2 linked regions of the Azospira inquinata genome follow. Each later gene encodes a partner of the first gene's protein in a complex. Links are inferred from orthologs where the notes say so. Each region holds a gene or a part of one and is shown on either strand. Other genes may lie near its edges.

Region 1 (14,800 bases):
GAAGGGTTTGCCGTGGAGGCGGAATTCCGCGCTGCCGTCTCCCCGGCCCTGGCCTATGCGGTGCTCACGGATTTCGACCACATGAGCCGCTTTGTGCCCAATCTGGAACAAAGCCACATCCAATCCCGCAACGGCAACCGCTGGCAGGTGGAACAGCATGGGGTGGCCCGCTACGGCCCCTTCAGCCAGGATTACGAATCCGTACGGGAAATCCTGCTCCAGCCCGGGCGCATCCAGGCCCACGCCATTTCCGGCACGGCCAAGCGCCTGGACAGCGACATGCAGTTGAGCGGGGACGGGCGGGAAACCCGCTTCCATTACCATGCGGTGGTAGTGCCGGACACCTGGCTGCCGCCCCTGGTGGGCCCCGCCGCCATGCGCCAGCAGATCGCCGGCCAGTTTTCCGCCCTGGTGCGGGAAATGCTGCGCCGCCAGGCCCAGGCGGCTGAATAGGGCGGCGGGGCTTCAGGCGGTTCTGGAGCGGTTCCTGAAAAAGTTGGGAATTTGGGCTTGCCCTTCCTGGCGCCCCCCTTAAACTGCCCGCCCGAAGCCCGAAGCCCGAAGCCCGAAGCCCGAAGCCCGAAGCCCGAAGCCCGAAGCCCGAAGCCCGAAGCCCGAAGCCCGAAGCCCGAAGCCCGAAGCCCGAAGCCCGAAGCCCGAAGCCCGAAGCCCGAAGCCCGAAGCCCGAAGCCCGAAGCGACGACCCACGCATTGGTGCCCCACGGGCCCCGCAAGCACCTTGTGCCCAGCGCCCACGCCAGTGCCGAGGAGGGCGGCGCTCCAACCTCCGGTATCGCCGTGGACTGGTGCCCCTTTATCCCTCGGCCCCTATCTTTACCCCGTCGCTTTGCCTCTCCCCAGGCTTCAGTCCTGACCGCCCGCCGCCCCGTCCGGCTTCAGTTGCCCGGCCTGCCAGGCGTCCCGGAATTCCTGCCATTGCTCCCGGGTGATCCGGGTCATGTCCCGGGCGCTGTGGGCCAGGGTGTCGGCCCAGTCGTCCTGCCGAGCGAAGGCCATGAGGGCATCCGCCGTGGCGGCGTTCTGGTGGCCCGAGGCCCGGAGCTGGTCCCAGGCCAGGAGGCGGCCCAGGGTGGCGGCCACTTCTTCCAGGCGGGCCAGTTTGTGGCCCCAGGCGGCCATGTCCACCCGGTCTTCCCGGGGTTGGAGGCCTTTCAGGAGAAAGGATTTACCCCCCAGTTCCACGGCCTGGAGAAAGGCGTGGTCCACCGCCTGCATGCGTTTTTGCACTGCCACCACCCGTTCCCCTTCCCGGGCCCAGGCCGGCTGGGTCAGGCCCAGGGGGGCCAGATAGGGCACCAGGCAGGAGGGCAGGGCTTCCTTTAAATCCAGCAGGTAATTGCCGTCCGGGGAGCCCTTGCCTTCCACCAGCACCACATACCGTTCCACCCCCAGGCTGCCGGTGCCCGCAATGCGCCGGGCCACGTCCAGAACCTTGTAAAAGTCCGGGTGGCTGGCGGGGGCGCTCAAGGTGGCGAGGAAATCGGTGACCAGAGTCCGCTGTTCCGGGCTGGCGGCCAGGGCTTTTTCCCCGTCTATGCGCAGGTGGCGCTGATGGCCGTGGCGTTCCGTGCGCTTATCGAGGAATTCGGCCCGGCTGCGCTGTTCCAGACCGTCCAGCAGTTCCCGCACCAGGCCTTCCGCCGTTTCCCGCTCCATCCACAGGGGCTTGCCCTGGGCCAGGGCCTGGCGGTAGGCGGCCACACAGGCCTGGATCAGGGTCCGGCTCTGCTTTTCGTCCGTGTGTAGTTCGTCGGCGCCGCAGGCCAGACTGGTGAGCAGGCGCACCAGATCCCAGGTGCAGGGGGCCAGGGCGGCTTCGTCGTAGTCGTTGATGTCGAAATAGACTTGCCGGTTGTCTCCCTTGTAGCTGCCGAAATTTTCAAAATGCAGGTCGCCACAGGCCCAGGCCGTGGGGGCTTCTCGGAAGGGGCCCGCCTTGGGCAGGGCGGCGTAGAACAGGTGGCAGGCGCCCCGCAGAAAAATGAAGGGGCTCTGGGCCATTTTGGCGTACTTCATGGCCAGCCGCTCCGGGTCCCGTCCCCGGTTGTGGGTGGCGACGGCTTGGGCAACGCTGGATGTGGCAGGGGTGGGCATGGGCTTTCTCCGCAAAGGGCCCGGCCGGGTCAGGGGGCGGGGCGGGGGGCCCCCGCCGGGTCGGTGCCGTAGACCGGATTTTCAAAGAGGGAACGGAAGGTCACCTGACGTACCTCCGGGTGGTCGGGGACCGCGTAGAGCACCGGAGTCAGCAGTTCCTCGAAAATGCCCCGCAGGCTGCGGGCGCCGGTGCTGTATTCAATGGCCAGGTCGGCGATCTGGTCGAAAACTTCCGGTGCGATGCGCAGTTCCACCCCTTCGTCCTGGAGCATTTTGCGGAACTGGCGGTAGAGGGAATTTTTCGGCTCCACCATGACCCGGATGAGCAGGGGCTTGGTCAGCTCCCGTAGCCGGGCGATGATGGGCAGGCGGCCGGTGAATTCGGGGATGAGGCCGTATTCAAACAAATCCACCGGCTTCACCCGATTATTGAGCCGGTCCAGGATGGTCTGGTTGTCCTCTCCCGTGGTGGCGATGTAGCCGAAGCTCTTGCTCCGGGCCTGGATCTGCTCCAGGCCGACGAAGGCCCCGCCGCAGATGAAGAGAATGGCGGAGGTGTCGATGTACCGGTCCTGGCCCAGGCGCACCGGGTAGCCTTCCATGATCTTTAGGAGGGCGTGCTGCACGCTTTCCCCGGAAACCGCCCGCTGCTGGCCGTCCGCCTTGAGCTTGTCGATTTCGTCGATGAACACAATGCCCCGCTGGGCCTTTTCCAGGTCGCCCCCGGCCTTATCCACCAGCCGTTCCAGAATGGCCTCGATTTCCTCCCCCACATACTTGTTCTGGGCCAGGGAGGTGGCGTCCGTGGTGACGAAGGGCACCTCCAGCCAGCGGGCCAGGGTTTCGCAGAGCAGGGTCTTGCCCGTGCCCGAGGGGCCGATGATGAGCACATTGCTCTTGTCCGTCAGGGCGCCCCCCGCCGGGACCGCCGCCAGCTTTTTGTAATGGGCGTAGATGGCCACGGCGAGAATTTTCTTCGCCTCCTCCTGGCCAATCACGTATTGGTCCAGATAACGGACGATGGCGCTGGGGGTGGCTTGGGCTGGCAGCACGACAATCTCCTGGGAGCTTGGGCGGGGGCGGCAAGGACTGGATCGGGCAAGGGCGCCGAGATCCGGCCGGGAAAAAAATCAGGCCCCGGCAAAAGCCTGGGGCCTGGGCATCTTAATGCAGGGGCTGGAGCGCCGCCAGGGTTGGAGCCCGGGGCCGCAGGCCGGTTTAGCGGGGAGCGTAATCGGGAGGGGCGTAACGGCCGTCCGGTGGCGGCGGAGGCGGCGGCGTCATGGACGAAGCCCGGGGCGCGCCCTGGGGCTGGCTACTCAGATTGCCCGAAACCGGCACCCGGTGGCCTTTGGCGTACATGCATTGGGTGTAGGCCCCATCGTACTGGCGTTGGGTGCCCCGGGCGGAACTGTCGGCGGTGCCCATGCCCACCATGGTGCCCATCAGCAGGCCTGCCCCGGCGCCGCTGCCCGCGCCCTGGTGGCCGCCCATGGCCGCACCGGCCACGGCGCCCACGGCGGTGCCCAGGGCGGCGCTCTTCAGCTCTGCGGAGGCGGCGGATTGGCCCGCGTCGGTGCCGCCAATCTGTTCCTGGGCGTAGTTGCGGCAATCCTGGTTATCCACCCGGAACTGCTCAAAGGTTTTGCCCGTGCCCGGCAGCACCATGACGCTGGGGCCGGTGGGAACGGTGGTGCAGGCGGCCAGGAGGGCGGCGGCCAGGCCCAGGGCCGGCAGGCTGCGGGCGGGGAAATGGGGGGCGTTAGTCATGATGGGGCTCGACGAAAATGGGTCGGGAAAAGGGGCGGCGACCTAGACCACCGCCCGGGGAATGGGGCGCTGCCTATTGGGGCGGCTGGGGCGCCACCCGCTGCCAGCCCTTGGTGCACTGCTTCACGTAGGGGTAGTAGGCCCGGGCTTCCGGGCAGTAGTACCACCAGTTGCCCTGATCCTCCTGCACCGCCGGGGCCGGTTGCTGTTCCACATAAACCGGGGGCTGGGGCGCCGGGGTCACCACCACGGCGGGGGGGTAATAGGGATAGACCGGATAGGGATGGTAGGGGTACATCAGGGGCGGCCCCCAGGGATCGATGAAAATGCCCACATGGCCGTGGTGGTGCCAGTGGTCGGCCCAGGCGCCACTGGCGGCCCCCAGTCCGAGGAGAAGAAAGAGCAGCAGGGATTTGAGCGTTTTCATGGGAATTCCTTCCAGGGACTGGGCCCCAGGTTCATGGCACCATTGAACCATTGAGATGTTTGCCAGGTGTGTCTGGGCAGGGGCTTTTTGTAAGGCTTTGTTTCCGTCCGGGGCGGCCTATTTGCGCTCCAGTCGGCCTTGTTGTTTCAACCACCGGTTACTGTCCCGGGCCAGCCATTCCCGGGCCGTGTCGTCTTGCTTCAGATAAGCGTCCAGAAAGGCGGTGCTGACGCCCTGGATGGCGGCGACGGCCAGGGCCTGACGGGTGAGGTTCTGATGGCCGTCCTGGTCGGAAGCGTCTCGCCCGGCCCCTGCCTGCTGACCCCCATGTTTTCCCATACCTCCCCTGCCGCCGCTGCGGCCCCCTTCCATGCCGCCTCCCGGGCCCCGGCCCATGCCTCCCTCTGGCCCTTCCCCCATGCCGGCGCTCCCGGTGTCCCCGGCCTTGGAACCCCGACCCTGGGTTTCCGGCCCCCGGCCCAGGGGGCCACCGGAATAAAGGGGATGGGGCATGTCTTGCAGCACCAGCAGGTATTTGTCCCCCTTGGGCATGTAATGAAAAGGGGCTTGGCGCAGGGACGGTGAATCCAACAGCCCCAGGGCATCCCCATCCTGATCCCCCGTCACGCTGAGAACGGGCACCCGGATATTGGGGTAGCGGGCGGTAAAGGCCAGGCCGTTAAAACTGGCAAAAGGACTGAGGGCGATGGCGGCCCGAATGGGCAGGGGGTGGGTGGGGTCCGGCATGGCCTTGAGCTTTTCTCCCGCGGCGGCCATGGCCGTATAGGCCCCCAGGTCATAGCCCGCCAGGGCTACCTGATCCGTATCCAGGGAGGCCAGCAGGGGGTCCCCTTGCTGCTGGCGTAGTTTTAATTCCGCCAACAACAAGGCCAGGCGCTCCAGGCGCTGGCCCATGGCGGGCCCGGCATAGCGTTCCCGGGCCAGATGGGTGAAGTCCCCCGCCAGGGCTTGGGGGGAGGACCAGGCCCGGCCATCCTTATCCAGGGGCTGGAGGGTGATTACCCCATAGCCTGCCCGAGCCCAGGCGGTGCGCCAGGCCTCCCCTGCCTCCCGGTTTTCTCCCAGCCCGGGTACGTAAAGCACCAGGGGGTATTTCCCCGGGCGGCTGGGGAGGGACAGCAGAAGGTCCATAAACTGGTCCCCCACTTTCCAGGAGAGGGGGTGGGTGGTGATGCTGTACTGGTCGTCGGTGAGATAGCCTTTGCCGGTAAATAGCCGGACCTGGGATTCATCGGGTTTGGGGGGCGTGGTGCCAGAACAGGCGCCCACCAGGAGCAACAGGGCCAGCATGGGGGCGGCGAGGGGGGTATTGGCTTTAGTCATGGCGGAGGGCGACTGAGGGGGGCTGAGAACGACAAAAAAAGGCCGCCCCAAGGGCGGCCGGAAGCGAGAGAGACGGGGGGCTTAGTCCCGGGGCCCGGACATGGGGCCAAAGGGGTGACCAAAGCCGTGTTCATGGCCCGGGCCAAAGCAATGGGGGTGATGGGATTGCCAGAAGAGGTCGAAGATGACCTTTTGCTGGGCCGTCAGGGCGCTATAGAAAGCCTTGGTGTCCTTGGCTTCCTGGGCCATGTGTTCCGCCCCTTCCTTCATGCGGGCGGCGGCCTGATCCATCCGTTCCGGGGTGGTCAGCTTGGCCGGCTCTTTGGCCTCATCGCGATGGGCCTTGAACCGTTCTTCCATCTGCTGCACCCGGCTCAGCTGGGCCTGGCTGTAGGTCTGCCAGGCGCCTTGCTGGCTGGCGCTCAAGGCCAGCTTGCCTTGCAGGTCCTTGAGAGTCCGTTGCAGATGCTCTTCCGGGTTGAAGTTCATGTGGTGGCCCATGGGGCCCATGGCCGGGGCGGGGGCCTGTTCGGCGGCCAGGCTCAGGCCGGCGGTGCAGGAGAGAATACCGGCGGTCAGGGCCGCCACCAGGGTTTTGCTGTTCATGGTCAACTCCTCTTGGATGATTTGTCCGGGGATAGGGTTATCCGGAAAGCCCGGCGCCCTATCCATGGGCCAAACTTTAGGCCCCCCTTCGGCAAATTTGGGTTATGACGGTGTAACAGCGTGTAAAGATTAAAAGGGGTGGGAAACCCCCATAAAACCTAGGGATTTTCGGCAGGCAGCGGGGCTGGGGGCGCCTCCGGTTCTGGAACATATTGCAACAAATCCCCCGGCTGGCAGTTCAGATAGGCGCAGATTTTTTCCAGGGTTTCAAAGCGCACCCCCTTCACCTTGCCAGACTTGAACAGGGACAGATTGGCTTCCGTAATCCCCACGTATTCGGCCAGGGCCTTCGATTTGACCTTGCGCAGGGCCAGCATTACATCCAGACGGACAACAATGGGCATGGCGGGCTTCAGATAAATTGGGCGTTTTCGTCCGCCAGGGCGCTGGCGTGGGTCATGACGGAGGCGATCAGCCAGAGGGTGCCTGCCACAAACAGGGCAAACAGCTCATGGCCGCTCACCCCCACGCTCAACTGGCGGTGGCCCACCCCATTGTTGAGGGTGAGCAAGACGGACAACAGGGGCTGGCTGAGCAGGCTAACCAAGCTGGAAGCGCAGACCCAGGCCGCAAAACGGCGCAGATGGACCACCACCCGGATATGGAAAAACACCCCCTGGGCAAAGTCCAGCAGACAGCGCCGCACATGCCACAGCCCCACGGACAGGCAGCCAAACTGCACCAGCGCCACCCCGGCGCCCCCCAGCCGCTGCCAGGTGGCCAGGGGCTGTTCCAGAGTAATGGCAATACCGTTCCCCACCCGGCTGGCCAGATTGGCCTGATCCCCCAGCAGCCAGACCAACACCGCCGCCAGGGGCAGACCCCAGGTCAGCACCAAACAAAAATACCCCAGCACCCGGCTGGTCTTGCGGATGCGTTGCAGCGAGGTGGGTTGGGGCGAAGCGGGGGTAAGGGACATGGTGGGCTCCTTGAGAAGATGGCCGATCATATCGCTGGATATTGGCGTTCTGCAACAATAAATTTCTGTTTAAAAATAATTTATTTCTGTAAAAATATTCAATAAGAGCTAGTTAGTGAGCAAACCGATACGGGGAAGAATATGTGAACTATCTTTGGTAAAAACTGCTACAAAGTTGGAGAAAAAGGATCTGCTAACGTATATCCCTTAAGCAGTACTTAGCTGTAAAGTACTCATGTCTAATGAATAATAAATATGCTTGTGAGGGGAGTTTAAGTATGGAAAAGACTCAATGATGACCGAAAAACCAATGATGAAAATGCCGGAACTTACGATTTTTGCTAAGTATCTTGTTATTGGCTTCCTAATTGCCGAGGTGGGGCGGATTGGCTTTATCCTGGGGACGAGCTATGCGCCTGAATTGTTGGGGTCGCCTAGTTGGGCGATTGCCTGTGGAATTCTAGTAGTGGCCGCGCTTTGTCTGACCTATGCCGTGAAACGGGGAGTTCTTCGCGCCATAGCCAAAATGGGGCGCGGTGTTCGAGTTGATTTATTGTTTATGATCGGAATCGGATTTTGGGTTAGCCAACTAGCCGCACCGTTGCTATATGAAATACATATTAATTTTGAACGTTTAGGTCGGAGCTGGACGCCAGCTATTTTTGTTTCTCTTTGTTCGATTATATTTTTACCATTATCTCAGGCACTTATTTCAAAAAGGAAAAATTCACCTTCCCAGTTAAATTTTCTTAGTGATAATGAAATCAGGGATAAAGATGAGGATTTCCTTAGTATAGATAGTCAGGCGGAAACTTTTGCAGCGGCAGTTCTGTCCAGTAAGGCACAAACGGGGCTAGTTTTCGGGGTGGATGGTCCATGGGGTGTAGGGAAGACAAGTTTTATAAATCTTGCGGAATGTTATTGGAAAAATAGACCAGAAGAGGTGATCGTATGTAGATTTGAGCCGCTTCAATATGCTTCTGATCCTGATCTGGCGATACGTATGATTCAAGATTTTACCTCTGCAATTGAGGCTGAGGTATTTGCTCCAGAATTCCGGACTACAATTTCACGCTATTCCCGATCGTTAAAAGGGAAGGTGAGTTTCTCTTTTTTTGGCTTTAAGCTTCTGTTGGAGCCATCTGAAAATAAACTAGATGGCTTGCTTGGGGATGTGGATTCGGTTCTTAAGAGGCTGGGGCGCCGCTTAATCGTAGTTATTGATGATCTTGATCGTTTGGATGGAAACGCTATAAATAATGTGTTGTTCGCAACTAAACGAACTTTTCAACTTTCCCAGGTGATTTATATTCTTTGCTATGATACGGAAAAACTCAATAAAAGCAATAATGAAGGAGCTGGGACTCGCGAGTTTCTTGAGAAATTTATAACTGCAAAGTTGAGCTTATTTATTAATAGTGCTGATCTTGTCAATTTTCTAAACGATAGTTGCTCGGAGAAGGAAAATTGGTTGGACTCAATTCAATCTAAAATGCCAGTGAGGCTCGCAGGCGTTCTTAATGAACTGGCTAAGCTTCTTGACGGGGATAAGGCCGCAGAATACATGCCGATTGTAGGTGATTTCCGCAAAATAAAACGCTTTGTAAACGCTATGCTGCTAATGCAGATTGATCAGGTGGATTTTGGTGAGGTAGATTTTAATAAAACAGACCTTATAAATTTGATTCTTCTGCATCTAAATTACCCTGGGGTATTTAGGCGCATTTATATTGAAGAAACAGGGGGTCGAGATGGGGTTTTTTCATTAGCACTGGAATGTTTGCCTAATAAAACAGAGAGAAAGAACTCGGAAGAATATGATTCATTCCTGAAAGATTTGGAAAGTAAAAAAATGCCAGCTGCAATTTTTTTGTTGCGGCAATTGTTTGATCAGTCGGTTCCAAAAACAAATCAGTCAGATAGAATAGATGAGGCGGAGTTGTCATCCCGTGCATGCTTTAATTCGGGGGACCATAGAAATTTGGAAGCGTACTTAGAATTTATTGTACGTTGCGTTAAACCAGACCCGCTGGAGACTTTTGTGTTTTATTCTAATGCGGTTGAAAAGGTTAGGGGGGGGGCTTTAGTAAAGTCTATTCTGGAATCCAGGGATTTTAAAGCTGAAAAATGTTTTAACATTCACGAGAAGTTTTGGCAAATTCTATTAGATAAATCCCGATACTTTACAAGAGAGGTTGCTGAAGATGCTATTAATACCCTTGTTGACTATTTGCCTCGCTATCCAGTGGCAGAAAAGGAAGCCCGCGTAAGCTTTCATAGTCTCCGGGAATTGTCAGTATTTTTTCTTTATAATCTTTTAGATACCGCTGGCTGGGGCAGGAATTCTCGCCAGCGAGTTGATAATAGATCGCGGAATGTAATGGAGATTGCCTGGCGTATTTTTGGAGAAGGGGAGTACGCAGGGAAAGGTATTATTCAATACCTAATAGATGATGATCGCGGTATTTTGGGATGGAATGACTTATTAATTTTTAGACTTATATGTTCATGGGATCGGCAGGGGTCGCTTTTTAATATAGCAAGAGCTCTTATTGTTAATCAGAACGAAGATGCGAAGACGGAAGGTCCTGTTCGTGAGCTTGCAATATTAGAAATGAGAAAAATATCGCAAAAAATATTCTGCTTGTTTAAGGATCGTTATATTAATGGGGGGCGGAATTTTTTTGAAGAAGTGGATGAAGCCCTTGATGGGCAATTTTTAGGAAAAAATGAAGGAAATGTTTCGGTTGACTCCGAGCTTAAGAAATATATAGAAGCTACCCGTTCGAGAATTAAGGTGTTCGTGGTTTATCAATTGAGTAACTCTCTTTTCCCGCAAGGCTCGGGGGTGGGGTGTGGATATTACGATGAATGTGGAGAAAAGGATGAGCACGGAATAGCTCAATTAATGAATAAATACATCTTTGATTTTTGCTTTAATCCGACGGTCCAGGAAAAAAATATTTTTTATTTTCTGGATTATTGTTTGTCGAATTTAAGTATTGAGCCGTTTGCTGAAAATGAAGATGATAAGGTATTTGCATCTACAGCAGACCTCGCTAGAGCTCTCGATGTTAAAAAACTAGGGGAGTATTGGGGGCAATATGGGGAGCTAATTCGTCAACGTATTTTGGATTGCAATGATCGGGTGGTGGTCACTTCCAATTATAGTGCCCCTTATGGGAAATATTTGGAGAAGGTGTTTCGGGCTCTGGATGGGCTGCTAAAGGAAAGTTAAAATTTCTAGCGATTTGATTGCGTTGGTTGATAGCGCTGCTATAGTTGTTTGTAATAATTAAGCCGGTGTGGCTGGGGATGCTGTGTCTATTGTTTTGAGTAAAATAATGCTATTTGGTTAAGTTTTTTTGGTTAAAAAAGGGAGCTTTCGCTCCCCTTTTTAATATCAAGTTAATTGGCTCAGTTAGTTAAGCGAACTGCCAATTGTTGATGCGAGCGGTGCCTTAAGCGAAGTTCTTGGCGGCGAAATCCCAATTGACCAGGGAGGTCAGGTAGGTTTCCACGAATTTCGGCCGGGCGTTGCGGTAGTCGATGTAGTAGGCGTGTTCCCATACGTCGATGGTGATCAGGGGCTTGTCGCTGCCGGTCAGGGGGGTGGCGGCGTTGCTGGTGTTCACGATGTCCAGGGAGCCGTCGGCCTTTTTCACCAGCCAGGTCCAGCCGGAGCCGAAGTTGCCCGTGGCGGAGGTGGTGAAGGCTTTTTTGAAGTCGTCGAAGGAGCCCCACTTTTTGTTGATGGCGTCAGCCAGGGCACCGGTGGGGGCGCCGCCGCCGTTGGGCTTGAGGCTGCTCCAGAAGAAGGTGTGGTTCCAGACCTGGGCGGCGTTGTTGAAGATGCCACCGGCGGGGGCCTTTTTGATGATGGCTTCCAGATCCAGGGCTTCGTATTCCGTGCCCTTGACCAGGTTGTTCAGGTTGGTGACGTAGCTTTGGTGGTGCTTGCCGTAGTGGAACTCGATGGTTTCCTTGGAAATATGGGGGGCCAGGGCATCCTGGGCGTAGGGCAGAGCAGGCAATTCAAAAGCCATTATGATTCTCCGTGGGTTTGTTGTGGGTAAGGGAAAATTCTAGTCACGATCCCCGGGGGTGACAACCGGTGCGCCCCGGGCCTGGCGCACCTCCACCCGGGCATCGCCCCGATGCAGGCGTAATACCAGGGATTGACCCGGTTGGAGGGTGCCGCCGTCCCGTACGGCCTTGCCGTCGTCGTCAAAGGCGATGGCGTAGCCCCGGGAAAGCACCCCTTCCGGGTTGAGATGGGCCAGCCCGGCGGCCAGCCTGTCCAGGTGGGCGCGGCGTTGTGCCACCCCTTGTTGCTGGGCGCTGTGCATTCGGACCGCAAGTCCGGTCAAGCGTTCCCTAAAATTTTCCGGCCGAGGCCGGGCCAGGGCCAGGCGATGGCTCAGGCGGGTGAGCCGTTCCCGGCTTTCTCCCACCCGTCTCGCTTGGGCGGCGGCCAGCCGCAGCCCCAGGGCGTTGAGGGCCTGGGCCTGTTGGGCGAGCCGTTCCGCCGGGTGTTTGAGGCGCTTGCCCAGCCAGTCCAGTTGTTGTTGCCGGTATTCCAAGGCCTGCCAGCAGCGGCGGCTGAGGAGGGCGGCCAGTTCGTCTAGCCGGTCCAGCAGGGCATCCCGGTCCGGGCTGGCCAGTTCGGCGGCGGCAGTGGGGGTGGGGGCCCGCAGGTCGGCGGCAAAGTCGGCGATGGTGAAATCCGTTTCGTGGCCCACCCCGCTCACCACGGGCATGGGGCAGGCGGCAATGGCCCGGGCCACGGCTTCATCGTTAAAGGCCCAGAGGTCTTCCATGCTGCCCCCGCCCCGGCACACCAGCAGCACATCGCATTCCCGGCGCTGGGCGGCGGCGGTGATGGCAGCGGCGATAAGGGCCGGGGCTGCGTCCCCCTGGACCTGGGTGGGATAGAGGCGGATGGCCACGTGGGGCGCCCGCCGCGCCAAGGTGGTGAGAATGTCCCGCAGGGCGGCGGCCTGGGGGCTGGTGACGATGCCCAGGCAGCGGGGGAAGGGGGGCAGGGGCCGTTTGCGCTCGGTGGCGAAAAGGCCTTCCTGCTCCAGCTTGGCCTTGAGGCGCAGGAACTGTTCGTACAGATTGCCCTGGCCCGCCCGGCGCAGGGTTTCCACATTGAGCTGGTATTCCCCCCGGGGCTCGTAGAGGCCCACCAGTACCCGGGCTTCCACATGCATGCCGTTTTCCAGACGAAAGCCCAGCAACTGGGCCCGGCCCCGGAACATGACGCAGCGGGCCTGGGCCTGGTCGTCCTTGAGGGAAAAATAGGCGTGGCCCGAGGCGGCCACGGTGAGATTGGAAATTTCTCCGGAGACCCAGCAGAGGGGAAAGGCCTCTTCCAGGCGGCGTTTGACCTGCCGGTTGAGGGCGGAGACGGGAATAACGGTGGCCGGGGCGGCGGGGGCGGAAAAATCCAGTTGGGCTTGCATGACGGTGATTTTACCCGACTCCGTCAGGCCCCCCGGGACTTTGCCGGGCAAAGCTCCTGTCCAGGCCCTGAGTTTGCATATAACCGTATGATTATTAATGAATTTGTTGGGTTGCCCTATTTCGCGGCAGAGTAAGAAAAAGCCTTGCGGCCCCGGGAGTTAGACAATCTGATGACAAGCAATCCACAGACTTATCCACAGATTTTGTGGATAAGCGTCGGGAACTCGGCTACAGGCCGGTTCTACCGGGGACTTGCCGGACCCGAGGGGGCAGGCTAAAGTTCCACGCTTAACGCTCTTTCGGAGATTCGCGTGTTTTCCATTATCCAGGCCGCTGGCTGGCCCATCTGGCCCCTGTTGTTGGCATCTATCATCGCTGTAGCCCTGATTATTGAACGCCTGGTGGCCCTGCGCCGTACCCGGGTGGTGCCCGATGGCCTCCTGGCCCGGGTGGTGGGGGAACTCCGTCAAGGCACCCTGACCGACCAGAGCATTGCCGCCCTGGAACAGAATTCTCCCCTGGGCCGGGTGTTTGCCGCCGGTCTGCGCAACGCCCGCTCCAGCCGGGAAGTGATGAAGGAAGCCATTGAGGAATCCGGCCGGGGCGTTACCCACGACCTGGAACGCTACCTCACTACCCTGGGCACCATCGCCTCCATCAGCCCCCTGATGGGTCTGTTCGGCACGGTGGTGGGCATGATCGAACTGTTCGGCGCCCAGTCCCCCAGCGGTGCCAACCCCATGCAGTTGGCCCACGGGATTTCCATCGCCCTCTACAACACGGGCTTCGGCCTGGTGGTGGCCATTCCCTCCATGATTTTCTGGCGCCATTTCCGCGCCCTGGTGGATGGCTTCGTCATCGACATGGAGCAGCAGGCGGTGCGGCTGGTGGAAATCGTTCACGGAGATCGGGCCTAAGCCATGAACTTTCGTCGCGGTCAGCCCCGGGAAGAGCCGGAAATCAACCTGATCCCCATGATCGACGTACTTTTGGTGATCATTATTTTCCTCATGCTCACTACTACCTACGCCAAGTTCTCCGGTCTGGAAATCAATCTGCCCACGGCGGACAGCACCCAGTCTCCGGACCAGCCCAATGAGGTCAATGTGGCCATTACGGCGGCGGGGCAGGTGCTGGTGAATAAGGAACCCCTGGCCAACAGCGAAGTGGCCGGGATTGCGGAAGCCCTGCATCGGGCGGCGGGAACCCAGAAAGATCCCCTTATCGTCATCGATGCGGACGCCAAAACCACCCACCAGAGCGTGGTGGATGTGATGCAGGCGGCCCAGACGGCGGGTTATCCCCATATCTCCTTTGCTACCCAGACCCCTTCCGGCGGTCAGGGCGGCGCCCAGTAACTCCGCCTTTTCCCCATGCCCCCTTCGCCCTCGGTGCGGCGTCTGCTTCGCATCTGGTTCCCCGGCCGGCTTATGCCGCGCCGGGAAGCCCCTCTCCCTCCCTTTTCCCGCTTCCTTGACGGCCTTACCGGCCTGGCCCTGTTGCCCGTCTCCTGGGTCTTTACCTTGCTAGTGCAAAGCCGGCGTCTGGCCTATCGCTGGGGCTGGCTCCGCACCGAGCGTCTGCCCGTGCCCGTGGTGGTGGTGGGCAATCTGACCGTGGGGGGCGCGGGTAAAACCCCCCTGGTGGCCCGTCTGGCCCAGGATCTGGCCGCCGCCGGGCGCCATCCGGCCATTGTCAGCCGGGGCTACGGGGCGGAAGTGCTGCGGCCCCAGGCCGTTTCTCCCGAGGCCACGGCGGATGTGGTGGGGGATGAACCCCTGCTCCTGGCCCGGCGCACCGGTGTGCCCGTGTGGGTGGGTCGGGACCGGGTGGCCACGGGCCGGGCCTTGCTGGCCGCCCATCCGGAGGTGGATGTGCTGCTCTGCGACGACGGCCTGCAACACTACCGGCTGGCCCGGGATGTGGAAATTGTGGTCTTCGACGCCCGGGGGGCGGGTAATGGTCGCCTGCTGCCCGCCGGTCCCCTGCGGGAACCCCTGTCCCGCCTGGCCCGGGCCCACGCCCTGGTTTATAACGAATTACCCGATTCCCTGGCCTTGCGCAGTACCAGCCATTTGCCTGCCTTCCAG
Region 2 (14,798 bases), 1.8 Mb from region 1 along the record:
CATTTGCTCGCCTGCTTTGGCCTCCCTCTGCACCTACAGGGAGGGAGAACCAGTCATGCCGGCTTTCCCCGAGCCGCTTCCCGTGCCACCCTGGCCCTGGATGTCCGTCTCCCGGAAAAAGCGCCAACCCCAGCCTCCCTGCCACTCCCCAGTCTTAAGGTTCCCAGCCCCCGGCTACCGCCCATGCCCCTTCCCCCGGCACTACAGCCGGAAACGGGCAAGCCCTCGGAAAAACCAGCTTCCACTCCTGCTGCCCGCCCCCATCCGGATGGGACCTCCAGCACCTCCCAGTTAGCCCCCCGCCCTGGATTGCTGGATGTGCATTACTACCCGGTGGCAGAAACCAATCCTCAACCCCTGGTCCAGGAGCTGGTGCCTTTGGAATTCAAAGATCTGGGCCAATATCAGGAAGGGGGAAAGCTGATCCTGGATATCTGGATTAGCCAATTCGGCGGGGTGGATGATGTGACGGTGGAAAGCAGTGAGTTACCGCCCGCCTTCCTGAACCACGTGCGCCAGGCTTTTCTTGGGGCCCGGTTCTCTCCTGGCTACAAGGATGGGGAGGTAGTGAATTGCGTCATGCGCATTGAGGTCAATTACGCGGAATTGCTACGTCTGGTGCCCGTTCGGCCCATCAGTCAGAATGCGGGGGAGCACCTCGCCCCCCAACATTGACCACACCCAGGGTAGCCCTACTCCGCCAGATTGCGGGGTAGCGCAAACACCACCTGTTCTTCCACCCCGGACAAATCCCGCACACTTGCCGCCCCCAGTTCCCCCAAACGTCGGATCACCGACTGGACCAGCACCTCAGGGGCGGAAGCACCAGCGGTAACCCCTACCCGCTGTTTGCCCGCCAGCCAGGCACCATCAATGCCCGCGGCCTCGTCCACCATGTAGGCGGGAACGCCGCATTGTTTGGCCACTTCCCGCAGGCGGTTGGAATTGGAGCTGTTGGGGGAGCCGATGACAATGACCAGCTCCACTTGGCTAGCCAGGGCCTTCACCGCGTCCTGGCGATTCTGGGTGGCATAGCAGATGTCGTCCTTGCGGGGGCCGACGATGGCGGGGAAGCGGGCTTTCAGGGCTCCTACCACGGTGGCGGCGTCATCCACGGACAGGGTGGTCTGGGTGACGTAGGCCAGCCGCTCCGGGGTTTTCACGGTCAGTCCGGCCACATCCTCCGCCCGCTCCACCAGATACATGCCGTCCGGATTCTGGCCCATGGTGCCTTCCACCTCCGGATGGCCCTGGTGGCCAATCATCACCACTTCCATGCCCTGGTCGTGCATCCGGGCCACTTCGTTATGGACCTTGGTCACCAGGGGGCAGGTGGCATCAAAAACCGTCAGGCCCCGCTTTTCCGCCTCGGCCCGCACTGCCTTGGGCACCCCATGGGCGCTAAAAATCACCGTGGCGCCAGCGGGCACCTGGTCCAGCTCATCCACAAACACCGCCCCCTTGGCCTTCAGGTCCTCCACCACAAAGCGGTTATGCACCACCTCGTGACGCACATAGATGGGGGCGCCAAAGCGGGCCAGGGCCCGTTCCACAATGGCAATGGCCCGCTCCACACCGGCGCAGAATCCCCGGGGATTGGCTAACAAGACTTCCATGATGGCTCCAGAACGACGGGGGCCGGGCGCCCTGGCCCGGCCGGAATGGAAAAAGGCCCTCAAACAAAGGGCCTCAGGGGCATTTCCTTGGTTAGAGAATACCGATGATCTGCACTTCGAAACGAACCTGCTTGCCCGCCAGGGGATGGTTGAAATCCACCAGGGCATAGCGATCCGTCAATTCCCGGATGAAGCCGGCGAAATCCCCTTTTTCCGAATCGGAAAATTCCACCAGGGCGTTTTCCTTCAACTCCACCCCGGCAGGCATAGCAGACAAGGCAATGCGTTCCACCAGCCGGGGATTGTGTTCGCCAAAGCCCGTATCCGGCGGCAGGTCGAAACTATGCACTTCCTTGCCCGCAGGGAGCCCCAGGAGGCAGCGCTCCAGGTTTTCCGCCAGCTGGCCACTGCCCATTTGCAGGGTGGCGGGCTTCATCTCGAAGGTGTTGAGAATTTCCGTCCCGTCCCCCGTAGTTACCCGGTAGTGGAGGGTCAAAAAACTGTCGGCTTGTACCGTGACTGGGGTTTCTGCGTTCATTCCGCGTATCTCTCTTCTTTCCAGGGATCTGCATCGTTATGGTAACCGCGGACTTCCCAATAACCGGGGCGGTCCTCGGCGTGAAATTCCAGGCCCACCAGCCATTTGGCACTCTTCCAGGCATAGCGGCGGGGTACCACCAGGCGCACCGGTCCGCCATGGGCATCGGCCAGGGGCCCGCCGTCCAGGCCATCCGCCAGGAGCACGTCCGGGTCCAACAGGGCTTCCAGGGGCAGATTGGTGGTGTAACCATCCGCCCCGTGGAGGGTGACAAAGCGGGCGTCGGCCAGGGGCCGGGCCAGAGCTATCAGGGTCTTGGCGGCCACGCCTTCCCACTGGGCATCCAGGCGGCTCCAGTGGGTCACACAGTGGAAATCGCTGCACCGGGCCTCCCGGGGCAGGGACTGGAAGTGGTCCCAGTCCAGGCGCAGCTCCTGTTCCACCAGACCGAACAGGGCCAGGGACCAGTTTTCCGGCCTCAGGTCCGGGCGCAGCCCCAGGTCCAGCACGGGCAGTCCGGTGGTCAGGGTCTGGCCGGGAGGAATACGGGGCTGGTCCATGGGGACTCCAAATCAGGAAGAGAGCCTATTGGACAGGCTTTTTCCTCAATTGATCCCAGGCCAGCAAAATGGCCCCCAGGGTAATGGCGGAATCCGCCACATTAAAGGCGGGCCAATAGTGGCTCCCCGCATGGACCTGAATGAAATCCACCACGGCGCCGAAGCGCAGCCGGTCGATCACATTGCCCAGGGCGCCCCCCATGATCAGGGTCAAAGACCAGGACAGCAGACGCTCCCGGGGCCCCTTCCAGAGAGCCACCCCGATCCAGGCGGCGACCCCCAGGGCCAGGGCGGTGAAAAACCAGCGTTGCCAGCCATCCGCCCCCGCCAGGAAGCTAAAGGCCGCCCCCCGGTTGAAGACGAACACCCAGTCGAAAAAGCCGGTGACGGTGCGGGTGCTGGCATAGGCCAGGTTTTCCACCACCCACCACTTGCTCAACTGGTCCAGCACAATGACGCCCAGGGCCAGGCCGTACCAGGCAGCCGGGCCTTTGCAGGGGCAGGCGCACTTAGGCATGGTGGCGGGACTCCCCGTCACCGAACAGATTGGCCACACAGCGGCCGCACAGTTGGGGATGGTCCGGATTGGTGCCCACATCGGCCCGTTGATGCCAGCAGCGTTCGCACTTGGGGGCCGGGGTGGGTTCCGCCAGAATGGCTTCCTGGCCTTCCGCCACAGCACTCACCGTGGCCGCCGAGGTAATCAGCACAAAGCGCAGGTCGTCCCCCAGGGACGCCAGACGGGCCGCCCGTTCCCCGGCCGCCCGGATTTCCACCTGGGCCTGGAGAGAGGAGCCGATCTTGCCCGCCCCCCGCAGGTCCTCCAGGGCCTTGGAAACCTCGGCCCGCACATTGCGGATATCCAGCCATTTATCCAGCAGTTCGGCTTCCCCGGCTTGTTGGGGCAGGTCGTGCCAGGTGTGGAGCATGACCGACTCTTCCGGGTCCCCGTTATGCAACACGGCCCAGATTTCTTCGGCGGTAAAGGCCAGAATCGGCGCCATGAGCCGAACAAAGGCTTGGAGAATGTGCCACAGGGCGCTTTGGGCGGAGCGGCGCGCCAGGGAGTCGGGGGCCGAGGTGTAGAGGCGATCCTTGAGGATATCCAGGTAAAAGCCCCCCAGGTCTTCGGAACAGAAGGTCTGCAATGCCTGGGCCACCCGGTGGAATTCGTAGGTGTCGTAATCCGCCCGGCACTGATCCTGGAGTTTGCGTGTCAGGGCCAGGGCGTAGCGGTCGATTTCCAGCCATTGGTCCAGGGGCACCTGATTCTTGGCCGGATCGAAATCCGCCGTATTGGAAAGGAGGAAGCGCAGGGTGTTACGAATGCGCCGATAGGCTTCCACCACCCGCTTGAGGATTTCCTGGGACAGGGCCAGTTCCCCGGAATAGTCCGTATTGGCCACCCAGAGGCGGAGAATTTCCGCCCCCTGCTTGTCGTTGATCTGCTCCGGCAGAATGGTGTTACCCAGGGACTTGCTCATCTTCCGACCCTTTTCATCCACGGTGAAACCATGGGTGAGCAGGGCCTTGTAGGGGGCATGGCCGTCAATGGCCGCCCCGGTGAGCAGGGAGGAATGGAACCAGCCCCGGTGCTGGTCCGAGCCTTCCAGATACAGATCGGCCCGGGGCCCCTGGTCGTGGCCCATGGGGTGGGAGCCCCGCAGCACATGCCAGTGGGTGGTGCCGGAATCAAACCACACGTCCAGGGTATCGGTGACCTTTTCGTACTGGTCCGCCTCATCCCCCAGCAATTCCTTGGGGTCCAGCTTGAACCAGGCTTCGATACCTTCCTTTTCCACCCGCTGGGCCACCTGTTCCAGGAATTCCCCGGTGCGGGGATGGAGGGTGCCGCTTTCCTTGTGCAGGAAGAAGGGAATGGGCACGCCCCAGTTGCGCTGGCGGGAGATACACCAGTCCGGGCGCCCGGCAATCATGGCGTGGAGCCGGGGACGGCCCCAGGCCGGGTAAAAGTCGGTGTGGTCAATAGCCTCCAGGGCCTGCTGGCGCAGGGTCTTGCCCTCCTTGCCCGGAATATCCATGCCCACAAACCACTGGGCCGTGGCCCGGTAGATCAGGGGCGTTTTGTGGCGCCAGCAGTGCATGTAGCTGTGCTTGATGGTCTCGTGCTTGAGCAGGGCACCCACTTCCTCCAGCTTGGCCACGATCAGGGGATTGGCCTTCCAGATCAGCTGACCACCGAAGAAGGGCAGGCTGGCGGCATAGACCCCGTCGCCCTGTACCGGGTTGAGGATTTCGTCAAAGCCCCGGCCATTGGCCCGCCATACGGCAAAGTCGTCCGCCCCGTAGGCAGGGGCGCAGTGGACCACCCCGGTGCCCGCGTCCAGGGCCACGTAGTCGGCCAGATAGACGGGGGCGGAGCGATCGTAGAAAGGATGGCGGAATTCCAGTCCGGCCAGATCCGCGCCCTTGGCCCGGCCAATTTCCTTGCCGCTCAAGCCATAGCGTTCCAGGCAGGCGCTCACCAGTTCCGCCGCCAGCACAAGACACCGATCGCCCGTATCCACCAGGGCGTAATCGAATTCCGGATGAACGTTCAAGGCCTGGTTGGCCGGGATGGTCCACGGGGTGGTGGTCCAGATCACAATGGCGCTGGGCTTGGGCAGAGCGGCCAGGCCGAAAGCCTTGGCCAGAGCGGCTTCCGAAGCCGGGGCCACGGTAAAGGCCACGTCGATGGCATCCGACTTCTTGTCTTCGTATTCCACCTCCGCTTCCGCCAGGGCGGAACCGCAGTCGAAACACCAATTCACCGGCTTCAGGCCTTTGAACACGTAGCCCCCCTTGACCATTTCGGCCAGGGCCCGGATTTCCCCGGCCTCATTGGCGAAATTCATGGTCAGGTAGGGGTTATCCCAATCCCCCAGCACCCCCAGGCGGATAAAGCCCGCCTTCTGGATTCCCACCTGTTCCTTGGCGTAGGCCCGGCACAGCTCCCGCACCTGATCGGCGGGCAGATGCTTGCCGTGGGTCACTTCCACCTTGTGTTCAATGGGCAGGCCGTGGCAATCCCAGCCCGGCACATAGGGGGCGTCAAAGCCAGATAGCGTCTTGGAACGGACAATGATGTCCTTGAGCACCTTGTTCAGGGCATGGCCCAGGTGCAGGCTGCCGTTGGCGTAGGGAGGGCCGTCGTGGAGAATGAACTGGGGACGGCCGGCGCTGGCCTTACGAATCTTCTGGTAAAGCTTGCGCTCCTGCCATTCCTTCACCCACTGGGGCTCCCGCTTGGGCAAATCCCCCCGCATGGGGAAAGGGGTGTCGGGGAAATTCAGGGTTTTCTTGTAGTCAGCCATAGCAGTCTTCCGTATCAATCCGATTCAGGCCGGGCCTCAACGCCCGAAAAAGGCCCGGGCGGCCTGCACATCCCGGCCGATCTGCGCTTTCAGCGCCTCCAGCCCGGAGAATTTCATTTCATCCCGCAGCTTGTGCAGGAAAGCGACGGACAAATGGGCGCCGTACAAATCGCCCTGAAAATCGAACAAATTCACTTCCAGCAGGGGCCGGGGCGTTCCCAAAGTGGGCCGCACCCCCATGTTGGCCACCCCTTCCACCGGCAGTTCCCCCGCCCCGGTAACCCGCACCGCAAAAACCCCGGTAAGGGGCATGGGATTGTGGCGCACCCGGATATTGGCCGTGGGGAAGCCCAGCTGGCGGCCGATCTTGTCCCCATGGACCACCCGGCCATCAATGCCGTAGGGGCGACCGAGGAGCTTGGCCGCCTGTTCCAGCTCGCCAGCGGCCAGGGCCTCCCGGATGCCGGAACTGGAAGCCCGCTCCCCTTCCATGAGCACCGTATCCATGGCCTCCACGGTAAAACCGTGGCGGCGTCCAGCGGCTTCCAGGAAGGCGAAGTCCCCTTCCCGGCCAGCGCCGAAGCGGAAATCGTCGCCGATAATCAGATGCCGCACCCGCAGGCCCTGCACCAGCACCCGGGTCACGAATTCCTCGGCGCTCAAGGCGGCAAAGCGCTGATTGAAGCGACAGACGCAAGTCAGCTGGACCCCGTAGCCCCCCAGCAATTCCAGCTTTTCCCGCAGGGTGGTGAGCCGAGCGGGGGCGGAGTCGGGGGCGAAAAATTCCCGGGGATGGGGTTCAAAGGTCAGCACGGCCCCAGGCAGGCCCAGGGCCTCCGCCTTTTCGGTGAGCCGATGCAATAGGGTACGGTGGCCCAGGTGCACCCCATCGAAATTACCGATGGTCAGCACGGTCGGACCGGGCGCCGGGGTGGACACACCTCGCAGGACAAGCATGAATCTGCCGCTAAAAAGCTTGAATTATAGCGTTTTTACCCGCTCCCCGTGGCACCGATGCCGGGCCCCTTGGGCGGAGACAACACGCCACGCCCCACCTCCCCCGGGCATCCCCCCTAAGCTTTCCCCTTGCCCATACAAAAAGCCGGGCATGGCGCCCGGCTTTTGAGGGAAAGAAAGCTTTTCCTAACGGATCAGCCCGGTGGATTCATCAATATCCGCCCGAGCCAGGGTGGATTTGGGATGGGGCGGATTTCTGGCGAAATACTGCTTGATGCCCCGGAACAGGGCATCGGCCATCTGCTCCTGATAGCCCTGGTCGATGAGCTTCTTTTCCTCTTCCGGGTTACTGATGAAAGCGGTCTCCACCAGCACGGACGGAATATCCGGGGCCTTGAGCACGGCGAACCCTGCCTGCTCCACCGCCCCCTTGTGCAGGCGGTTGATGTTGGAGAGTTCCCCCAGCATGGCCTTGCCCAGTTTCAGGCTGTCGTTGGCGGTAGCGGTCTGGGACAAATCCAATAGGGTCTTGGCCAGCACCGGGTCCTTGCCCCCCAAATTGACGCCACCGATCAAATCCGCGTCATTCTGCTGCTTGGCCAGCCAGCGGGCCGCCGAACTGGAAGCTCCCTTGTCGGAGAGAACAAAGACGGAGGAGCCCCGGGCTTCCGGATTAACCCAGGCGTCGGCGTGGATAGACACGAACAGGTCGGCCTGGACCCGCCGGGCCTTCTGCACCCGCACCCCCAGGGGCACGAAAAAGTCCGAATCCCGGGTCATCAGGGCCCGCATATTGGGTTCCCCATCAATCCGGGCCTTGAGCAGGCGGGCGATATTGAGCACCACATCCTTTTCGTGGTTACCCATTTTGCCGCTGGCTCCCGGATCTTCCCCGCCGTGCCCCGGGTCCAGGGTCACCGTCACCAGCCGGTCCACCACCCCCTTGCCACTCCGCTTGGTGTCGGCGCGCTTGGGGGTGGGGGGATCCGCCGGCTTGGGATCCTGGCGAGCCACGGTTTTGGGACTACTGGGGGTACTAGGGGTGCTAGGTGCGGGCTGGAGATCTGGAGCAGGCGCCACATGGTCCGGCTGTCCCTGCAAAAGGGACAGGAGGGGATCCACCGGATGGGCCGGATAGATGTCCAACACCAGCCGGTCCGCGTATTCCCCCACGGGCTTCAGGGCAAACACCTGGGGCGCCACCTCGGTCTTCAATTCCATGACCAGACGCACCACCCCGGGCTTGAAGCGGCCGGCCCGCAAAAGCTTGATATAGGGATCGTCCGGGCCCACCTTGTTAGCCAGGCCTTCCAGAACCCCATTGAATTCCACGCCCTCGATATCCACCACCAGGCGTTCCGGGTTTTTCACCGTAAAAAAGGAGTACTTCAACTCCCCATCATGTTCCAGAGTCACCCGGGTGTAATCGGTGGCGGGCCAGACCCGCACTGCCAGAATGCCCGGACGGCCCATGGCCGCCTTGGCCAGGGGCGTGACCAACAAAGCCATGGCGGCACCGCCAGCCTGCAACAGACGGCGGCGAATCAGGCGTTGGGATTTACTGAATTGAGCTGTTTTACGCATCGCTTCCCCTCCTCGCTACCCGGCTGTAGCACCACTGTCCGCCCCCCTTCTCCCTCCTGGGAAAAGACCACCCGCAAGTCGGGCGGGGGCAGGTAAGTTCCTGCTTTTTCGGGCCATTCCACAAAACAGAGGGCCCCCTGCCGGAAATATTCGTCCAGTCCTGCATCGAGAAACTCATCTGGATGATTGAAGCGATAAAAATCAAAGTGATACAAGTATAAGCTCGAAAGTTTGTAAACTTCAACCAGGGTATAGGTAGGGCTTTTCACCGGACCGGTATGGCCCAGACGCCGCAACAGGGCCCTCACCAGGGTGGTTTTCCCACTGCCCAGATCCCCTTCCAGGAACACCACCATGCCCCCTTGCACCAGGGGCGCCAGGGCCTGACCCAGGGCCTGGGTAGCAGCCTCATCAGGCAGATGCAAAGCCGGCGTCGGCTGGTTATGATCGGACGTATGCACGAGTTAGACTCCACAGAAAATATGCCCCAAACCACCCTCCCGGGCCCTTTGGGCACGGAAGACGGGACGGATTGGCCGACCACCCTGGGGCAATGGGCCCGGGAACTGGGCTTCAGCGCCCTGGGCATCGCTCGCCCGGACCTGAGCCGGGCCGGGCCCCAGCTGCACCGCTGGCTGGAACTGGGGCGCCACGGCCACATGGATTATATGGCCAAGCATGCGGACCTTCGCCTGGCCCCGGAGCGCCTGGTGCCCAACACCTTGAGCGTTATTTCCGTGCTCCAGTCCTACCTGCCCCCCGGGGCCGACCCGGCCCAAATCCTGGCGGACGGGGAACGGGCCTATGTGGCCCGCTATGCCTTGGGCCGGGATTATCACAAACTCCTGCGCAGCCGGCTGCAAAAACTGGCGGAACGGCTGCAAGAGACCATCGGCCCCTTCGGCTTCCGCTGCTTTGCCGACTCGGCCCCGGTGCTGGAGGTGGAACTGGCGGGTCAGGCCGGTCTGGGCTGGCGGGGCAAGCACACCCTGCTCCTCACCCGGCAGGGTTCCTGGCATTTTCTTGGGGAAATCTATACGGACCTGCCCCTACCCGCCGCCCAGCCCCAAACCAATCACTGCGGCCAGTGCCGGCGCTGTCTGGACGTCTGCCCCACCGGCGCCATCCTGGCCCCCTACGAACTGGACGCCCGGCGCTGCATCTCCTACCTGACCATCGAACTCCACGGCCCCATACCGGAGGCCTTCCGCCCCCTGCTGGGCAACCGCATCTACGGCTGCGACGACTGTCAGCTGGTTTGCCCCTGGAATCGCTTCGCCACCCCGGGGGACCCCCAGTTTTCTCCCCGGGAGGGCCTGGATGCGGCCACCCTGCTCCAGTTGTTCGCATGGGAAGCCACGGATTTCAACGATCGCCTGGCGGGCAGCCCGATCCGGCGCATCGGCCATGAACGCTGGCTGCGCAATATCGCCGTGGCGCTGGGCAACGGTCCCGGAGGCCCAGCGGTGATGCAGGCCCTGCGCCGCCGTCTGGACCACCCCTCGCCCCTGGTGCGGGAACATGTGGCCTGGGCCCTTAATCGGTTAACGGGAAAAAAACCCGACTGATTTCCCGGGTATTCCGTTTTTCCCTGTAAAAACAAGTTTCAGGACGTTGGAAAAAGAAAAAGCCAGGCAAAGCCTGGCTTTTTCCAGCATCGTTTAAAAAAACGATTACTTGGCGGCGTCAGCAGGAGCGGCGTCGGCAGGAGCGGCTTCAGCAGCCTTCTTAGCCTTCTTGGCCTTCTTGTGAGCCTTCTTGTGAGCCTTCTTGGCAGGAGCGGCAGCAGCGGTGTCGGCGCTGGCTTCAGGAGCGGCAGCGGGAGCGGGAGCGGCATCAGCAGCGAAAACGGAAGCGGCGAACAGGGAGGCCACCAGGGCGGAGAGGAGCTTGCTCATTATTTATACCTCGTCAAATGATCAATTGATGATGGTTCTTGTAACCCACCCGCGTTGAGCGGGTTACAGGCAATAACGTATCAGTTTCTCGGTCGGTTGACACTATTTTTCATAAATTCACTTTTCCACCGGCCGGGCAGGGTCGCTGCACCACTCACTCCAGGACCCGGCGTAGAGCTTGGAGCCGGGCAGGCCCGCCACTTCCATGGCAAGTACATTGTGGCAGGCGGAGACCCCGGAACCGCATTGGTGGATCACCTGTTCCGGGCTCAAGGAGCCCAGGATTTCCAGGAATTCCCGTTGCAATTCATGGGCCGGTTTAAACTGGCCTTCCGGGGTGAGATTGTTGCGGAAGAAGCGATTCCGGGCCCCCGGGATATGGCCGCCCACCGGGTCCATGGTTTCGTTTTCCCCATGAAAGCGGTCCGGCGCCCGGGCGTCCAGAATCAGGCGCCCCGGATGCCCCAACCCCGCCAGGACCTTGCTGGCCAGCACCACCCAGGGCTGCACCCGGGCTGTGAAATGGCCCAAACGGGGCTGGGGCGCCGCCCCGTCCACCGGCTGGCCAGCCCCTACCCAAGCGGGGAAGCCCCCATCCAGGACGGACACCGCCCCGTGGCCTAGCCAGCCCAGCAGCCACCACAGCCGGGCCGCCATCATGCCGCCACAGTCGTCGTAGGCCACCACCCGGGTCTGGTTGCCGATGCCCAGCATTTCCAGACGGCGCACCAGCAGCACCACCTCGGGCAGGGGATGACGGCCGTTATGGCCGGTCTTGGGGCCGGACAGATCCCGGTCCATGTGCATGAACACGGCCCCGGGAATGTGATTTTCCTGGTAGGCGGCTTCCCCGGCCTCAGGAGCCGCCAGGTTATGGCGACAATCCACCACCCGCCAATCCGGGTCTTCCAGATGGTCGGCCAGTTCCGCCACGGAAATCAGGGGGGAGACGGTCATCAGGCCTGCTCCGCCAGCCAGGCCTTGGCTTCGGCTTCGTCGCTGAAAACCTGCACATCGGCGTGCACAAAGGCCTGGGATAGCCAGGCGCTCCAGGCCACCCACTGGCTATCGGTCAGGACCGCCACCCGGCGGAAGGCGTCCCCGTGGGTCCGGCCGAATTTCACTTCGGCCCAGGCAACGTCCAGGGTGAAATCGGCCATCTCCCGCAGATCGAAGAAGAGATCCACCGGGCCTTCGAATTTAGTCTTGTAATTGACCAGCTCTTCGAATTCCCGGTAATCGGCCAGGGTAAATTCCCCGAAAACGGACACCGATACCAGGCTGCCTTGATGGTCGGTTGCGATCATAGTTTTGCTCTCCACTAAAAATTGGGGATGCCCAAGTGTATCCCAAGCCCCGGCCAAACGCGGCGTCCGGCGCCCCGGGCAAGGGCAAAGAAAAAGGGCGCCCCCTGGGACGCCCTGTTTCGGCTGACCACCCGCCCTACAGGTGGGGGGCCATGATGCGACGATAGAATTCGTGGAAGTGCTGCATGCCGTCTTCCATGGGAGATTGGTAGGGCCCCACTTCGCTGCGGCCTTCCTTGAAGAGACGCCAGCGACCCCGGTCCATGCGTTCGCCGATGTCGTCGTCCTCAATGGCGGTTTCCATGTAGGCGGCCTGCTCGGCTTCGATGAACTCCCGTTCGAAATCCACGATTTCTTCCGGATAGTAGAACTCCACCACATTCATGGTCTTGTTCACATCCTGGGGTACCAGGGTGGACACCACCAGGACGTGGGGATACCACTCCACCATCACATTGGGGTAGTAGGTCAGCCACACGGCGCCCTGCCGGGGGGATTCCCCCTTGGCGGCGTAGAAGTCCCGCACCGCCTTCTGCCAGCGGGCATAGACCGGGGAGCCTTCCTTGAGCAGGGAGGTAATGCCCACCCGCTGGACGGAATACCATTCGCCGAACTGCCAGGTAAGGTCGTCGCAGGTGACGAAATTGCCCAGACCCGGATGGAAGGGGACCACGTGGTAGTCCTCCAGATAGACCTCGATGAAGGTCTTCCAGTTGTAGTTGCACTGGTGCATTTCCACCCGGTCCAGCTTGTAACCGGCGAAATCGAATTCCCCAGCCACATTCATCCCGGCCAGATCCTGACCGACGGAGCGGGGCCCCTTGAAGAGCAGTCCGTTCCAGGATTCCAGCTTGCGCTTATTGAGATTGAGGCAGGGATTGGCGGGGAAATGGGGGGCGCCGATGAGGCTGCCTTCCGTGTCATAGGTCCAGCGGTGCAGGGGACACACCACGTTTTCCGCATTGCCGCTGCCCTGCAACATGACAGCCTGGCGGTGGCGGCAGATATTGGACATGTCGTACACCCCGTCCGGCTGGCGCACCACCATACGGCCATGATCCTGCCATTCCAGGGTCCGGTAATCGTGCACATGGGGCACCATCAGCTCATGGCCGACGTACCCGGGCCCCTGCTCGAAGAAGAGTTTCTGCTCCAATTCGAACATTTTTTCGTCGAAATACCAGTCGACGGGGAATTGGGTTACGGCCGGAGCCAAATGGTTGCTGGTGACGATCTCGGACATCTCCACACCTCCGGGAAGTGGCAAAGGGTAGAAATCAGTTAATAAATCAAGGGAGGCGGGATTGTAGCCTGGATCAAATTTGACCAAAAGCCCCTGAATAAGTTATTTTTTCCCGTTTCTGATGGCTATTGACATGGATCAAACCGCCCCGTCATCCACGCCTGCGGACGGGCAAGAACCCGCCCCTCTCAAATTCGAAACCGCCCTTACCGAACTCGAGCGCATCGCCCAGGCCATGGAGGGTGGCAAACTGTCTCTGGAAGAATCCCTGGAAGCCTATCGCCGGGGCACGGAACTGCTCCAGTTCTGCCAGCGTCAACTGCAAGTCGCCGAGGAAAAAATCCAGGTACTGGAAAACGGCTCCCTGCGCGACTTTCGCCCTACCGAATCCCACTGAAAGCCTTGTCCATGTCCGCCACTGCCCTGCCTTTTCCGGAATGGATGGGGGCCGTTCAGGCCCGCACCGAAGCGGCCCTGGGCCGCTTTTTGCCGGCCCCGGATCACGCCCCCGCCACCCTGCACCAGGCCATGCGCTATGCCGCCCTGGGCGGGGGCAAGCGGGTACGGCCCCTGTTGGCCTTCGCCGCTGGGGAAATCACCGGGGCCCCGGCGGATCTGCTGGACAGCGCCGCCTGCGCCGTGGAGCTGATCCACGCCTATTCTCTGGTCCATGACGACCTCCCGGCCATGGACAATGACGTGCTGCGCCGGGGCCGCCCCACCTGCCACGTGGAATATGGGGAAGCCACGGCCATGCTGGCCGGGGACGCCCTCCAGACCCTGGCCTTCGACCTCCTGGCCCGGCCCCTGGAACTGGCACCGGCCCGGCAGGTGGAATTGCTCGCCCTCCTGGCCCAGGCCAGCGGCTCCCGGGGCATGGCCGGCGGTCAGGCCATTGACCTGGAGGCGGTGGGCCGGGCCCACGACCAGGCCCTGACCCAGCCCGAACTGGAATTGATGCATGCCTTAAAAACCGGCGCCCTGATCCGGGCCGCCGTGCTCATGGGCGCCCTGTGCGGCGAGGCCCTGGCACCGGAGGCCCGGGCGCGCCTGGACACCTACGCCAAGCGGGCCGGCCTGCTGTTCCAGGTGGTGGATGACATTCTGGACTGCACGGCCAGCACCGCCACCCTGGGCAAAACCGCAGGCAAGGATGCGGCGGCGGACAAACCCACCTACGTCAGTCTCCTGGGCCTGGGCGGCGCCCAGGACTACGCGGAAGAGCTGCGCCGCCAAGCCGTCACCGCCCTGGATATTTTCGGCCCCCGGGCCACCCGCCTCATCGCCCTCACCGACTTCATCACCCACCGCAAATTCTGACCGGCTTATCGGAGCGCAAGCCCAGCCATGTCCGCCTACCCCCTCCTCGACACCATCCACGATCCCAGCCAACTGCGTCGGCTGGAGCGGCGCCAGCTGTTGCCCCTGGCCGATGAAATCCGGGCCTTTCTCATCGAATCCGTGGCCCGCACGGGGGGGCACCTATCCTCCAACCTGGGAACGGTGGAACTGACCATCGCCCTCCACTACGTCTTCGAGACCCCCCGGGACCGGCTGGTCTGGGACGTGGGGCATCAGTGCTACACCCACAAGATCCTTACCGGCCGCCGGGAGGGCATGGCCCGGCTGCGCATGGCGGGAGGCGTTTCCGGCTTTCCCAAGCGCACGGAAAGCGAATACGACACCTTTGGGGTCGGCCATTCCTCCACCTCCATCTCCGCCGCCCTGGGCATGGCCCTGGGGGCCAAGCAGAAGGGGGAAAAGCGGGCGGCCATCGCCAT

Evidence for each region.
Region 2: the proteins of xseA (region 1) and Azoinq_RS03085 are in contact, whole or in part, in a cryo-EM structure (PDB 8TXR), measured with the Escherichia coli proteins. The link is inferred for Azospira inquinata from one-to-one orthologs.

The regions. Positions count from the first base shown.
Region 1 is NZ_CP064782.1:2,499,430-2,514,229, forward strand. Bases 10,519-13,407 are described here. They hold xseA (exodeoxyribonuclease VII large subunit), read right to left. Parts: upstream 12,710-13,407; coding sequence 11,327-12,709; downstream 10,519-11,326. Other genes in these bases: Azoinq_RS11500 (superoxide dismutase), read right to left, coding at 10,703-11,287; Azoinq_RS11510 (MotA/TolQ/ExbB proton channel family protein), read left to right, coding at 13,022-13,407. Outside these bases: Azoinq_RS11450 (SRPBCC family protein), read left to right, coding at 1-453; Azoinq_RS11455 (DUF2252 domain-containing protein), read right to left, coding at 865-2,115; Azoinq_RS11460 (AAA family ATPase), read right to left, coding at 2,145-3,167; Azoinq_RS11465 (YMGG-like glycine zipper-containing protein), read right to left, coding at 3,334-3,885; Azoinq_RS11470 (hypothetical protein), read right to left, coding at 3,959-4,312; Azoinq_RS11475 (alpha/beta hydrolase family protein), read right to left, coding at 4,430-5,656; Azoinq_RS11480 (Spy/CpxP family protein refolding chaperone), read right to left, coding at 5,738-6,262; Azoinq_RS11485 (helix-turn-helix domain-containing protein), read right to left, coding at 6,421-6,666; Azoinq_RS11490 (hypothetical protein), read right to left, coding at 6,675-7,241; Azoinq_RS11495 (P-loop NTPase fold protein), read left to right, coding at 7,534-10,479; more of Azoinq_RS11510, read left to right, coding at 13,408-13,627; Azoinq_RS11515 (ExbD/TolR family protein), read left to right, coding at 13,631-14,068; lpxK (tetraacyldisaccharide 4'-kinase), read left to right, coding at 14,141-14,800. UniProt on the Escherichia coli protein: Bidirectionally degrades single-stranded DNA into large acid-insoluble oligonucleotides, which are then degraded further into small acid-soluble oligonucleotides.
Region 2 is NZ_CP064782.1:690,049-704,846, forward strand. What follows is about bases 11,896-14,782. They hold Azoinq_RS03085 (exodeoxyribonuclease VII small subunit), read left to right. Parts: upstream 11,896-13,150; coding sequence 13,151-13,414; downstream 13,415-14,782. Other genes in these bases: Azoinq_RS03080 (aromatic ring-hydroxylating oxygenase subunit alpha), read right to left, coding at 11,911-13,017; Azoinq_RS03090 (polyprenyl synthetase family protein), read left to right, coding at 13,426-14,337; dxs (1-deoxy-D-xylulose-5-phosphate synthase), read left to right, coding at 14,365-14,782. Outside these bases: Azoinq_RS03015 (energy transducer TonB), read left to right, coding at 184-675; ispH (4-hydroxy-3-methylbut-2-enyl diphosphate reductase), read right to left, coding at 693-1,616; Azoinq_RS03025 (FKBP-type peptidyl-prolyl cis-trans isomerase), read right to left, coding at 1,708-2,154; Azoinq_RS03030 (sulfite oxidase-like oxidoreductase), read right to left, coding at 2,151-2,714; lspA (signal peptidase II), read right to left, coding at 2,740-3,231; ileS (isoleucine--tRNA ligase), read right to left, coding at 3,224-6,028; Azoinq_RS03045 (bifunctional riboflavin kinase/FAD synthetase), read right to left, coding at 6,065-6,985; Azoinq_RS03050 (N-acetylmuramoyl-L-alanine amidase), read right to left, coding at 7,172-8,569; tRNA (adenosine(37)-N6)-threonylcarbamoyltransferase complex ATPase subunit type 1 TsaE, read right to left, coding at 8,530-9,030; tRNA epoxyqueuosine(34) reductase QueG, read left to right, coding at 9,052-10,137; Azoinq_RS03065 (hypothetical protein), read right to left, coding at 10,243-10,467; Azoinq_RS03070 (sulfurtransferase), read right to left, coding at 10,585-11,424; Azoinq_RS03075 (SpoIIAA family protein), read right to left, coding at 11,424-11,774; more of dxs, read left to right, coding at 14,783-14,798. UniProt on the Escherichia coli protein: Bidirectionally degrades single-stranded DNA into large acid-insoluble oligonucleotides, which are then degraded further into small acid-soluble oligonucleotides.